Regions from separate parts of the Mesorhizobium sp. B2-5-3 genome, predicted to be linked through region 1. Evidence: predicted binding sites of a transcription regulator. Region 1 holds the regulator's gene; each other region holds the start of a gene.

Evidence for each region. Region 1 encodes PhoB, which activates phosphate uptake and scavenging genes when phosphate is short. Its sites were predicted from a motif close to TGTCATNNANCTGTCAT; they were not measured.
Region 2: the regulator PhoB is predicted to act here: its motif matches at 1,356-1,372, upstream of ppk2 (polyphosphate kinase 2).
Region 3: the regulator PhoB is predicted to act here: its motif matches at 2,228-2,244, upstream of FJ867_RS25275 (LTA synthase family protein).

Annotation. Positions count from the first base shown of each region.
Region 1 covers NZ_VFUS01000001.1:60,202-64,860, reverse strand. Annotated here, with positions in the region: gene pstB (phosphate ABC transporter ATP-binding protein PstB) at 1-513, shown strand, start outside; gene phoU (phosphate signaling complex protein PhoU) at 539-1,246, shown strand; gene phoB (phosphate regulon transcriptional regulator PhoB) at 1,266-1,955, shown strand; gene FJ867_RS00305 (ROK family protein) at 1,963-3,204, opposite strand; gene xylF (D-xylose ABC transporter substrate-binding protein) at 3,464-4,504, shown strand; gene FJ867_RS00295 (sugar ABC transporter permease) at 4,647-4,659, shown strand, end outside.
Region 2 covers NZ_VFUS01000003.1:176,386-181,044, forward strand. Annotated here, with positions in the region: gene FJ867_RS08220 (hypothetical protein) at 1-115, opposite strand, end outside; gene FJ867_RS08225 (aldo/keto reductase) at 196-1,239, opposite strand; gene ppk2 (polyphosphate kinase 2) at 1,479-2,399, shown strand; gene FJ867_RS08235 (dihydrofolate reductase family protein) at 2,490-3,137, opposite strand; gene hemB (porphobilinogen synthase) at 3,381-4,412, opposite strand; gene FJ867_RS08245 (DUF2066 domain-containing protein) at 4,501-4,659, opposite strand, start outside.
Region 3 covers NZ_VFUS01000014.1:83,565-88,223, forward strand. Annotated here, with positions in the region: gene FJ867_RS25270 (pilus assembly protein) at 1-215, shown strand, start outside; gene FJ867_RS25275 (LTA synthase family protein) at 261-2,189, opposite strand; gene fabD (ACP S-malonyltransferase) at 2,466-3,407, shown strand; gene fabG (3-oxoacyl-[acyl-carrier-protein] reductase) at 3,540-4,277, shown strand; gene FJ867_RS25290 (acyl carrier protein) at 4,547-4,659, shown strand, end outside.

The sequences.
Region 1 (4,659 bases):
CTGCTCAGGACCAAGATCGGCATGGTGTTCCAGAAGCCGACGCCGTTCCCGATGTCGATCTACGAGAACATCGCCTTCGGCGTCAGGCTCTATGAGAAGCTCAGCAAGGCGGAGATGGACGGCCGTGTCGAGCAGGCGCTGAAGCGCGCGGCACTGTGGAGCGAGGTCAAGGACAAGCTCAACGCCAGCGGCCTCAGCCTTTCGGGCGGCCAGCAGCAGCGCCTCTGCATCGCCCGCACGGTGGCGGTGAAGCCGGAGGTCATCCTGCTCGACGAGCCTGCCTCGGCGCTCGATCCGCTGTCGACCGCCAAGATCGAGGAGCTGATCGACGAGTTGCAGGCCGATTATACGATCGTCATCGTCACCCACAACATGCAGCAGGCGGCGCGCGTGTCGAAGCAGACCGCCTTCATGTATCTGGGCGAGCTGGTCGAGTTCGACCGCACCGAGAAGATCTTCACGTCGCCCCGCGAGAAGCGCACGCAGGACTATATCACCGGCCGCTTCGGCTGATCCCAGGCATACGAGGACCAAGATCATGGCCGAACACACAGTCGCAGCCTTTGACGAAGATCTCGGACAGATCAGCAGGCTGATCCGCGACATGGGCGATCTCGCCTCATCGATGGTCGGCGGCGCGACCAAGGCGCTCCTGAATTCCGACAACGCGCTCGCCCAGCGCGTCGTCTCCGACGACGCGATCATGGATGCGCGCCAGCGCGAACTCGACGACCGCGCCATCACCCTGATCGCCAAGCGGCAGCCCATGGCGGACGATCTGCGCCATGTCGTCGGCTCGATCCGCATGGCGGGCGATCTCGAACGCATCGGCGATCTCGCCAAGAACATCGCCAAGCGCGTCGGCACCGTCGGCCTTGCCGCCACGCCGCGCGACCTGTCGCACTCCATCGACGCCATGGCGCAGCTTGTGCTGATCCAGGTCCAAGGCGTGATCGAGGAGTATGCGGCGCGCGATGCCGCGGCACTTGCCAAGCTGCGCGCCGACGATGAACGCATCGACGTCAAATACACGTCGGTCTTCCGCGAGCTGCTGACCTACATGATGGAGGATCCGCGCAACATCACCGCCTGCACGCATCTTTTGTTCTGCGCCAAGAATCTCGAGCGCATCGGCGATCACGTGACCAACATTGCCGAAAATGCCTATTATGTGCTGACCGGCACGCAATTGCCCGCCAATCGCCCGAAGCAGGACGAGACGGCGATGTCGGCGCCAGCGGCTTGACGGCAGGGGTGACCAGTCGATGATCGCGCCACGCATCATGGTGGTGGAGGACGAGGAGCCGCTGGGTGTGCTGCTCCGTTACAATCTGGAATCGGAGGGTTATCAGGTAGAGGTGGTGACGCGCGGCGACGAAGCCGAGATCCGCTTGCAGGAGAATGTCCCTGACCTTCTTGTGCTCGACTGGATGGTGCCGGCGGTGTCCGGCATCGAGCTCTGCCGCCGTCTCCGCATGCGGCCCGAGACCGAGCGGCTGCCGATCATCATGCTGACGGCGCGCGGCGAGGAAAGCGACCGGGTGCGCGGTCTCTCCACCGGCGCCGACGACTATCTGGTCAAGCCGTTCTCAACGCCGGAATTCATGGCACGCGTCAAGGCGCTGCTGCGCCGCGCCAAGCCCGAAGTTCTGTCCAGCGTGCTCAAGGTCGGCGACATCGTGCTCGACCGTGGATCGCACCGGGTCTACCGCAAGAAAAGCGAGATCCGGCTCGGGCCGACCGAGTTCCGCCTGCTCGAATTCATGATGCGACATCCCGGCCGCGTGTTCTCGCGCAGCCAACTGCTCGACAATGTCTGGGGCGAAACGATCTATATCGACGAGCGCACCGTGGACGTGCATGTCGGCCGGCTGCGCAAGGCGGTCAACAACGGCCGCATGCCTGACGTGATCCGCACCATTCGGGGCGCGGGGTATGCGATTCGCGAAGACTAGGGATATGTCACGCAACGTTCTCGCCCACGCCTGATTTCGCCTGTGCCCCCGGCGCGAAAATCTCCTGGTCGACGAAGGTCAGCGCGCGCATGGCGCAGCCCTCGCGGATCAGCGGCAGTTCGTTCGGCTCGGTGTCGAAGGAAATCGATTTCGAGTGCTGGCCGCCGGCGGTCTGGGCAATGGCCTCGCGCAGAGCCGGCTCGATCAGGTCGAAGGCGGCGGCGCTGACGCCGACCATGGCGACCGGCGCCGGATCGATCAGCGCGAACAGGCTGCCAAGGCCGTAACCCAGCGCCTCGCCGGCCTTGCGGTAGGCTTCGCGCTCCGGCCCGTCCTTTTCGCGCGCCGAGGCCGCCAGGGTGCGCATGTCGGCGTCGCTGACGTCGACGGGCTCGGTGTCCTCGCCAAGCTGCCTCGCGTTGCGCCAGATGGCATAGTTGCCGGCATAGGCCTCGACGCAGCCGCGCCGCCCGCAGCGGCAGAGCGCCCCGCCGGGGCGATGGATCATGTGGCCGAACTCGCCTCCGGATGAATGGGTGCCGGTGAACAGTTCACCCTTCAGCACCAAGCCCATGCCGATGCCGTGCGACAAAAGGATGGCGATGAAGTCGTCGCGGTAGCGCTGGGGATCGCGCCAGCGCAGCGCCACCGCCATCATGTTGCAATCGTTCTCCATGGTGGCGGGAATGCCGAACTCGGCCTCCAGTATGTCGGCGAAGGCGATGTCGGTCTGCGGCGTGATCGGCGACCACAGCATGGTGCGCGCATCCGTGTCGGTGATGCCCTGGATCGCCAGCGCGATACGGGCGATGCTGCCGACGTCGAGGTCGGGATCCTCGAACCGCCGCCTGACGATGGCCACGCATTCGCCGATCAGCGCCTCGCGCGACAGGGTGAGCGTGTCCAGCCGGCGCTGCTCTTCAGATATCACCTGGCCGGCATAGTCGATGACGGCGACGGAGAGAAAATTCAGCGACAGCACCACGGTCATCACCGCCGCGGCTTCAGGGTTGAGGCTGAGGCCGACCTGCGGCCGGCCGCGTTTCAGCGCACCGGCCTCGCTCGGCTTGCTCTGCGCCAGGATGCCTTCGCCAATCAGGTCGGAGGAGATCGCCGATATGGTGGAATGGCTGAGCCCGGTGGTCGCGGCAATCTCGGTGCGCGAGGGCTGCCCGGCACGGCGCACGGCCGCGATCACCATCGCCCGGTTGCGTCGGCGCAAATCGTCGTGGCGGATTCCGACCGACATGTTTCTCGCATCCTCCCCGTCGCCGCGTTCTCTCCCCAGGATCCCGACGACCGTCAAATACTGGCAGAACCGGCCTTGGCTGTCATTATTTATTCCGGAGCTCGAAAAAAATTCACGAGGACATCAAAATACATCAGAATCGACGTTGACAGCGTTCCGACGATGGACCAGTGTTTTTTCGAGGCTCGAAAAAATAGAGCCTTTGTGCCGGCCTACGGGCCTGTTTGGTCGCGCCATACGCGGCGCAGGGAGGATTAAGATGAAGAGATTCACAGCCGCCATCCTGGCGGGTGTCGCCATGTCGCTGACGCTCGCGTCGGTCGCGCAGGCGAAGGACAAGGTCATCGGCGTTTCCTGGTCGAACTTCCAGGAAGAGCGCTGGAAGACCGACGAGGCCGCCATGAAGAAGGCGATCGAAGCCGCCGGCGACAAGTATATTTCCGCCGACGCCCAGTCCAATCCCGGCAAGCAGCTCACCGACGTCGAGAGCCTGATCTCCCAGGGCGCCAATTCGCTGATCATCCTGGCGCAGGACGCCTCCGCCATCGGCCCGGCGGTGCAGAAGGCGCTCGACGAAGGCATTCCGGTCGTCGGCTATGACCGCCTGATCGAGAACAAGGACGTCTTCTATCTGACCTTCGACAACAAGGAAGTCGGCCGCATGCAGGCCCGCGAAGTGTTCAAGGTGAAGCCGGAAGGCAACTACGTCTTCATCAAGGGCTCGGGTGCCGATCCGAATGCCGATTTCCTGTTCTCGGGCTCCATGGAAGTGCTCAAGGACGCCATCGACAGCGGCAAGATCAAGAATGTCGGCGAAGCCTATACGGATGGCTGGCTGCCGGCCAATGCGCAGAAGAACATGGAGCAGTTCCTGACCGCCAACGACAACAAGGTCGACGCGGTCGTCGCGGCCAATGACGGCACTGCCGGCGGCGTCGTCGCGGCGCTGACGGCTCAAGGCCTGGCCGGTACCGTTCCGGTCTCGGGCCAGGACGGCGACCACGCGGCGCTGAACCGCATCGCGCTCGGCACGCAGACCGTGTCGGTGTGGAAGGACGCGCGTGAACTCGGCAAGAATGCCGCCGAGATCGCCTCGCAGCTGGCCGACGGCAAGAAGATGACCGATATCGCCGGCGTCAAGGACTTCACAACGCCCGGTGGGAACACCGTCAAATCGCTGTTCCTGACCCCGGTTGCGATCACCAAGGACAATCTCAACGTCGTCATCGACGCCGGCTGGATCAAGAAAGACGAGGTCTGTGCCGGCGTCGCGGCGGGCAGCGTAGCGGCCTGCAACTGATCTTCCATTTCATGCGATGAACGCCGCGGCTGCCAAGCCGCGGCGTTTTTTCAAGAAGATTTGTTTTTCCGCCCCGGGCGGGTAACTTCTAGGCTGGCTTCCGGCATCCCGCATCGGACGGGCAGGCCGGTGGGAGAAAATCATGACCGATACGA
Region 2 (4,659 bases), on a different contig from region 1:
CGGGTTTCTGACGCTCCCGCGCCGCAGCCTTGGCCGCCAGCTTTTCGGCCTTCTTGGCCGCCTTCTGGCGATCGCGTTCTTTGCGTTCCTGATCGTAATTTGGTGCTCGTGCCATAGCGGCTCCTTTTTTGCTGTTCTTGTGGGCTGACTACGCGTCGTTCGCCTTCCGACGTCTCGGAGCCGGCACCAGGGTTCCTATAAGCTGCTTCGGTCGATCACAAGGTCGGCGGCGCCGAAACGCTCCTTTGCCGTCAGCTGCTGATGCCAATAGGGATAGAGCAGGGGCGGGCGGCTGACCGCGTCGAGGCGATCACGTTCTTCGCCGGCCAGCGTCAGGCTGGCCGCCGCGATATTGTCCCTGAACTGGGCCTCGTTGCGCCCGCCGATCACAAGCGAGCTGATAGCCGGCCGGCCAAGCAGCCAGGCAAGCGCCACCTGTGCGGCGGACACACCGCGGGCCTTGCCGATTTCGACCAGCACATCGACGATCCGCCACAGCCGGTCCTCGTCGCGGATTGGCGGTTCGGACCAGCCGGCGACCTGGCGCGCGGTCGGGCTGTCACGGTGATACTTGCCCGACAGCAGGCCTCCCGCCAGTGGGCTCCACACCAGCACGCCCAATCCCTGGTCGACCGAGATCGGCAGCAGCTCGTATTCGGCTTCGCGTGCTTCGAGCGTGTAGTGGATCTGCTGGGTGACGAAGCGCGGCTGATGGCGGGTGTCACTGATGGAGAGCGCCTTCATCACCTGCCAGCCGGAATAGTTGGAGCAGCCGACATAGCGGATCTTCCCCTGGCCGACCAGCGTGTCGAGCGCGGCGATGGTCTCTTCGAGTGGCGTCACGCCGTCCCATTCGTGCAGGAAATAGATGTCGATGACGTCGGTCTTGAGCCGCTTAAGGCTTTTCTCGCATTCGCGGATCAAATGATGGCGCGACAGGCCTTCGTCATTGGGACCGTCGCCGATGCGCATGCGCGCCTTCGAGGCGATCAGCACGTCGTTCCTGCGCTTGCCGCCGAGTGCCTCGCCGATGATCTCCTCCGACAGGCCGTCCGAATAGACATTGGCCGTGTCGATGAGATTGATGCCGGCATCGATGCACAGATCGATCATGCGCTTCGCCTCGGCGAGATCGCTGTTGCCCACAGCCGCGAACGGGCCGGCGCCGCCAAAGGTCATGGTGCCCATCGTCAGCGCCGAAACCTTCAGGCCGGAACGGCCGAGAGTGCGGTATTCCATGTCAGTCCTCGCGATTGAGAAGAATGGCCCGATCAGGTTGCTGGATTTGTAGGACAATCCGTGCGGCTTGTCGCCCTCCGGCCCCAGCACACCGATGAGCGGCCGTGGCGTGCCCCTGCAATAAAACCGTCATTGCCGGCCTATACTCAGTCGATCAGGGCGTTGCGCGCCGCCGTCAGGACGCGACCAGTGCGCCCGGTCGTTGCCGGAGGCGGCAGCTTGCAGATGGAGGAACACCGATGAATGAATCCATACCCAAGTCCGGCGCCCGGGACTGGCTGGAAGCCGAACTCGCCGACACGCTCGACGAGGACTATGAACTGGAGATGTCGGAACCGGCGCTGTCGCTGGAGATCGCCAGGATCTACAAGAACGCGCATCCGCCTTCTATCGACCGCATGCAGTATTTTCGCGACCTGATCGGGCTGCAATCCGAGCTGATCAAGCTGCAATCCTGGGTCGCCTACCACAAGAAGAAGCTTGTGGTGATCTTCGAAGGCCGCGATTCGGCTGGCAAGGGCGGCGTCATCAAGCGCATCACCCAGCGGCTCAACCCGCGGATCTGCCGCGTCGTGGCGCTTCCGGCACCGACCGAGCGAGAGACGTCGCAATGGTATTTCCAGCGTTATGTGCCGCACCTGCCGGCCGGCGGCGAGATCGTTCTGTTCGACCGCTCCTGGTACAACCGTTCCGGCGTCGAGCGGGTGATGGGTTTCGCTGGGCCCGATCAGGTGGAGGAATTCTTCCGTGACGTGCCGGAGTTCGAGCGCATGCTGGTCCGTTCGGGCATCACGCTGGTCAAATACTGGTTCTCGATCACCGACGAGGAACAACAGATGCGCTTCCTGATGCGCATCCACGATCCGATGAAGCAGTGGAAGCTGTCGCCGATGGACCTGCAGTCGCGGGTGCGCTGGGAACAGTACACCAAGGCCAAGGAAGAGACCTTCGCCCGTACCAACATTCCGGAGGCGCCCTGGTTCATCGTCGAGGGCAACGACAAGAAGCGCGCCCGGCTGAACTGCATCGACCACCTCTTGCAGCAGGTTCCCTATGAAGAGGTGCCGCACGAGGAGATCACGCTGCCCGAGCGGGTCTTCAATCCCGAATACGAGCGCCAGGTGCTGCCGCGCGAGCTCTACGTGCCCGAGAAGTATTGAACGAGAGTTTGTCCTTCTCCCCGTATAGTGACGGGGAGAAAGGATCTGCACCAAGGGTTGCCAATTCCCACTGTCGCAGACAACTAATTCCTAAGTCCGCTTGATGACGACATGCGTGGCAAGCGGCGTCGCTACTTGTTCGCTGCACGCGTAGCCGAGCTTCGGCATATCAATCCCGGCGAAGAGGTGCTCGCCGGAGCCGAGCAGCACCGGCGAGATCGCCAGATGCATCTCGTCGATGAGCCTCTCCTGGAGGTACTGCCGGATGGTGGCGACGCCGCCGCCGACCCGCACATCGCTGCCATTGGCCGCTGCCCTTGCCTGCTCGAGCGCCGAATGGATGCCATCCGTAATGAAGTAAAAGGTCGTGCCGCCCTCCATGACGATCGGCTCGCGCGCATGGTGGGTCAGCACGAAGACCGGCACATGATAGGGCGGGTTGTCGCCCCACCAGCCCTTCCAGTTTTCGTCAGGCCATTCGCCGCGGATCGGCCCGAACATGTTGCGGCCGAGGATCCAGGCGCCGACATTCTCGAAGCTGCGCGCCGCGAACGCCTCGTTGATATCGGTTGTGCCGTCATCGTCTCCGAGCACCATCTTGCGGAAGGTGCGGGTACCGATCATCCATTTGTGCAGGGCTTCCCCACCGACGCCGAGCGGGTTTTTCAAATCCTGGTCGGGACCGGCGCCGTAACCGTCGAGCGACAAGGTGAATGCGTTGACGCGAAGTCTGGACATGGAAAGCCTCCTCAGACCAGTTGTGTTTTGCAAGCAGTTACTTTCTAGCAAACCGATTGCAAATTGCAAGTGGTATTTTCCCCCATCGAAAAGATGCATATCCGTACTTCGCCTATGCGATGTCCAGAGTGTTGCCTGATGGTTGGTGCGGATGCCAAAATGGCGGTTGCCGAGACAGCCGCTATACCGGCTCATTTGCCGGTGGGTCCATGAAGAGCATATGGTTTGAAGGCGCTGGGGAAACTATGCTCTCAGCATCTCCGCCACCTCAGGGGCGAAATAGGTCAAAATGCCGTCGCAGCCGGCGCGTTTGAAGGCAAGAAGCGATTCCAGCATGACCTTTTCGCCGTCGATCCAGCCATTGGCGCCCGCCGCCTTGATCATCGAATATTCGCCCGACACCTGGTAGGCGAAGGTCGGCATCGCAAATTCGTCCTTCAGCCTGCGGATGATATCGAGATAGGGCAGGCCGGGCTTGACCATCAGCATGTCCGCGCCTTCGGCCAGGTCCTGCTCGGCTTCGCGCACCGCTTCGTCGGAATTGGCGTGGTCGATGTAATAGGTCTTCTTGTCGCCCTTGAGCAGGCCGGCCGTGCCGACCGCCTCGCGGTACGGCCCGTAGAAGGCGGAGGCGAATTTCGTCGCATAGGACATGATCGCCACGTCCTGAAAACCGTTTGCGTCGAGCGCGTCGCGGATCGCTCCGATGCGGCCGTCCATCATGTCGGACGGCGCGATGATGTCGGCGCCGGCCGCTGCTTGTATGACGGCCGCCGCGGTCACCTGTTCCACCGTCTCGTCATTGACGATGAGACCGTCGCGCAGAATGCCGTCATGACCATGGCTGGTGAACGGGTCGAGCGCGGCGTCGGTGATGACGCCGATCTCAGGCACCGCGTCCTTGATCGCGCGCGTGGCGCGGTTGATGACGTTGTCGGGATCGAGGATATGCGAGCCGGTCTCGTCGCGCAGCGAAATGTCCACATTGGGAAAGGTGGCAAGCGCGGGAATCCCTAGCTTCGCCGCGCGTTCGGCCTCCTTGACGGCAAGGTCGATCGACAGGCGGAAGACGCCCGGCATGGCGGCGATCGGCTCGCGCACTTGTCTGCCGTCGACGACGAAGATCGGCCAGATCAGGTCGTCGACGGAAAGCTTGTTCTCCTGCACCAGGCGCCGCGACCAGTCGGCCTTGCGCATGCGTCGCAAGCGGCGGCTGCCGGTGATGTCGTCGACGCTGCGCGCGCCGGCAGGTTTTGCGGGGGTGAATCTGTTCATCGCCAAAACTCTCGTTTGGCCGGCTTTTATCACGCACCCGTGGTGCTGACCAATGCGACACGTTTGTGCCAGCAATCCGGTCGGGTCCTTATTCGGGTTTCCCGTTGCCCGAAAGGATCTGCGCCGCACCGCGCATGCCGACACGGAACGCCTCGTCGAAGCCGACGCCGCGCACTTGCCAGGCGTAGGTCTTGCCGGCCTTCCCCAGCCGCCAGTCGGCGATCCAGCCCAACTCCTTGTCGCTCCA
Region 3 (4,659 bases), on a different contig from region 1:
ACGGATGGACCAAAAGCGTCTGCACGCAGTTGAAGAAGCAGGGCGCCGAAATCTACACGATGGTGCTGCAATCCGATACCGCCGCCAACCGCACGCTTTACAGCGCCTGCGCCTCGGATCCCAGCGACTACTACGCCGTCAACGATCCAAACAAATTGCCGAACGTGTTCCAGCAGATCGCCAACAAATTCTCGAAATTGCAACTGACGAATTGAACGCTCGACCCCGCTGGGCGGCATCCTGGAAGGATGCCGCGAATTTCAGCTCATATGGGCGACGACCTTGTCCACCGTTTCGGGGAAGAAGTCGGGCGCCGCGTGGCGTTTGCCGAACATCATGTCGTATTGCAGCAGCCGGAAGTCGCGGATCGCCGGGTCGATCTGCTTTTGCCGCGCCCAATCGGGCGTGGCTTCTCCCGCCGGCGTCAGCAGCAGATTGCGGTCGACCACGCGGTAGCGTTCGCGCATCTCGCCCAGGAAGCCGGTATAGTAGGGGTGGGTGATGCCGGCCGTTTTCAGGATGTGATAGGGCAGGAAGGCGGGGCTGACGGCGCCCATGTCCTTGGCAGGGCCTGTGCGGTTCGACCAGATGACCAGTGGCGTCTGATGATGCTCCAGCGCCGCCTCGGCGGAAGCCTCCTTGCGCGGCGCGACATTGTCCTTCATGAACCCGGTCTCTACATAGACCGGCCCAAGCGGCGGCAGATGGTCGCCGAAGAAGGCGATGACGGTGGGGCGAGAGCGTTTCTTTGCCCATTCGATCAGGCGTTCGAGACCGCGGTCCGCGTCGGCCGAGCCCTCGGTGTAACTCAGCAGCGATTCACGCGCCCATTGGCTGATCGGCGCCTGCACGGTGTGGGTCGGGTTGTAGTAGCGGTTCGGCTCGTAAGGGCCGTGGTTCTGCAGGCTGACGGCAAAGAAGAACACCGGGGCATCGCTGGCATCGGCCTCGCTGATGATCTCGTCCGTCATCGCCGCGTCGGATGCCAGCGGCCCGCGCTTTTGCATCGGCGGCAACGTCTCTTCCGATCTGAAGTCGTCGAAGCCGAAATCGGCATAGACCGCGCCGCGGTTCCAGAACCAGTTGGTGCCCGGATGGATGGCGCGCGCCCTGTAGCCCTCCCTCTTCAGGAAGGTCGCCAGCGACGGCGTCGGCGTGCGCACATATTGCTGGTAGGGGATGCTGCCGGCCGGCAGGAAGGCGTTGGAGAAGCCGGTCAGTGCCTCGAACTCGATATTGGCGGTCATGCCGCCGAATTCGGGTGAGAACATGGAGCCCGAACGCAGCGCCCGCACGTTGGGGATCGGATCGGGCGTGATGGTGACCCCGGGCAGCTTGGTCGGATCCCAGAAGGATTCGCTCATGACGACGATGATGTCGGGCTTTTCCTGGGGCACCGAGGCGGTCACCTGCGGCCTGTCGATGGCCGCGATCGCCTTTTCCGAATAGCCTGGCGGCGCCGAGACATGCGCCATCGGCACGTTCAGCGCGAAGGCGAGCGCAAAGCCGTTGGAGGCGTAATTTTCCTTCTGGTCCCACATAATCGGGATGATCTGCAGCCGGTCCCGGGTCCAGGAGAAGGTGGCATAGTCCATGATCGAGACGAAGAAGGCGAGCAGCGGCACGGCCAGCGTCAGCCGGGCGAGACGGCCCTTGCGGCTGAGTATGGGCACTTTTCGACGCCAGACCCGCCAGCCATAGATGAGCAGCGACAGGCCGGCGACGATGCCGACAATCATGGCAAGGGCAGTCATCGGACGGTCACGCACCAGAAGCGGCAGCAGCGCCACGATCTGGCGGGAGTAGAGGAAATCGGTCGGGTAGAGGGGATCGCCGAGATAATGCGATTTCTGGTGACCGATGAAAGCCAGCGAGAGCGTCAGCGGCGCGACGATCATCAGGCTTTGATAGCTGCGGCCGAAAACGGCATCGAGGCCGACCAGAACCAGTGCGAACACCACGATCGTGGTCCAGCCCGGCTTGAGCGGCTGCAGGAAGAAGGAAACCGTGCCGGCGAAGTCGCCGCGCACGATCAATTCGATGGCGAACACCAGGACGGCCGCGATCAGCAGGCTGGTCAGCCCATAGCGTATGGTCGGCCACTTCCGTCCCGGCAGGTAGCCGGTGGAAGGATCGTCTTCCAGAAACTGTGGCGCGGCTTTGCCTGCGCCTTTCGAAATCCTAGCCACTTTAACTTCCCCACCCAGCGACAGACCCGTCACTCGATTGTCATGGAATTGTCACGCAAAGCTAGCGCCTGTGGCGGAAATAAGAAGAGCCAGCAAACGATTCGTGAGCGGTTTTCATCAGGAGTGATCGCCAAAAAGCCTTTTGGAACAGGCACTCGGCCGGCAAAGCTGCCAAGGGGCCGGGTCGAACCGGGCTTGACTTGGCAGGCCGCGTTGCGTCACAGGCAGGAAAATTCGTGTATCAGGCAAGCAGAACCGAGCTTTGGGAGCCCACACATGGCCGTTGCATTCACCTTTCCGGGACAAGGCAGCCAGGCTGTCGGCATGGGCAAGGACCTCGCCGATGCCTTCCCCGAGGCGCGTAGGGTTTTTAGCGAAGTCGACGACGCGCTCGGCGAAAACCTGTCGAAGCTGATCTGGGAAGGGCCGGAAGAGACGCTGACGCTCACCGCCAACGCGCAGCCGGCGCTGATGGCCGTATCGCTGGCCGCGATCAGGGCCTTGGAAGCGCGCGGCTTCTCGCTGAAGGACAAGATTACCTACGTCGCTGGCCATTCGCTGGGCGAATATTCGGCGCTTGCCGCCGCCGGCTTCGTCTCGGTTGCCGATGCCGCCAGGCTGCTGCGCATCCGCGGCAATGCCATGCAAGCGGCGGTGCCCGCCGGCGAAGGCGCCATGGCGGCGATCATCGGACTGGAGCAGGCCGATGTCGAAGCCGCCTGCGCCGAGGCTGCCAAAGGATCGGTCTGCCAGATCGCCAACGACAATGGCGGTGGCCAGCTGGTGATTTCCGGCGCCAAGGCAGCGGTCGAACTGGCTGCCAAACTGTGCACGGAAAAAGGCGCCAAGCGAGCGCTGATGCTGCAGGTCTCCGCGCCCTTCCATTCGGCGCTGATGGCGCCCGCCGCCGAGATCATGCGCGAGGCGCTGGCCGGGGTAACCAAGAACGCGCCTGTCGTGCCGCTCGTCTCCAATGTCACGGTCACTCCGACCAGCGATCCCGAAATCATTGCGCGCCGTCTGTTCGAACAGGTGATCGGCCGCGTGCGCTGGCGCGAGACGGTGGAGTGGTTCGGCGCGAACGGCGTCACCACGCTCTATGAAGTCGGCGCGGGAAAAGTGCTTTCAGGGCTGGCCCGGCGCATCAACCGCGAAATCGCCACGGCATCGGTCGGTTCCGCGGCCGAGGTCGAAACCGCACTGGCGGCGCTCGGGTGAGGCGCCGCGTGTGAATTTGATGGCGCGGCTTGTATCGCTGAAGATATTCCGTTGGTGATGGCAATCGGATACCCGCGAGACGTATACAGATAAGGTTGCTCGCTGAGCTTCCGAAACCAAAGAGGAAAACACATGTTCGAACTGACCGGCCGCAAGGCACTTGTCACCGGCGCGTCGGGAGGCATCGGCGAGGCGATCGCCAGGGTGCTGCATGCGCAAGGCGCCATCGTCGGCCTGCACGGCACGCGCGTCGAGAGACTGGAGGCGCTGGCCGCCGACCTGGGCGACCGGGTGAAGCTGTTTCCGGCCGACCTGTCGAACCGCGATGAGGTCAAGGCGCTCGGCCAGAAAGCGGAGGCCGATCTCGAGGGCGTCGACATCCTGGTCAACAATGCCGGCATCACCAAGGACGGGCTGTTCGTGCGGATGTCGGACGCCGACTGGGACAGCGTGCTCGAAGTCAATCTGACGGCCGTGTTCAGGCTGACGCGTGAGCTGACCCATCCGATGATGCGCCGTCGCCACGGCCGCATCATCAACATTACCTCGGTGGTCGGCGTCACCGGCAATCCCGGCCAGACCAACTACTGCGCCTCCAAGGCCGGCATGATCGGCTTTTCCAAATCGCTGGCGCAGGAGATCGCCACCCGCAGCATAACCGTCAACTGTGTCGCCCCGGGCTTCATCGAATCGGCGATGACCGACAAGCTCAACGACAAGCAGAAGGAGGCGATCATGGCCGCTATCCCGACGCGCCGCATGGGCACCAGCGCCGAAGTGGCGTCCGCCGTCGCTTATCTTGCCTCCAACGAGGCCGGCTACGTCACCGGCCAAACCATCCATGTGAACGGCGGCATGGCGATGATCTGATCGGGTCGGCCAAAGCATGCATTTCGGGCCGGGCCCGGGCATTCGCGGTGGCTTTGAGACGGCGACAGGCAACGCCTGGGCGGGCTGTGAAAAGCGACCATTTCGGCTTGGACGCCCACGATTTTTCGTGTAATGCGGCCCGCAACCCGGCGGTTCGGGCAAAAACCGGTCTGCGGCCATTGCGTTTCCGGCGGGACCATCTTTCAGCTTGATTAGCGGCATTCCGCCCGCTAACGAAGACAGACAACCAAAAGACGAGGATGCCCCAAATGAGTGACACCGCAGAGCGCGTCAAGAAGATTGTCATCGAGCACCTGGGCGTCGATGCCGACAAGGTGACGGAGCAGGCGAGCTTCATCGATGATCTGGGCGCCGACAGTCT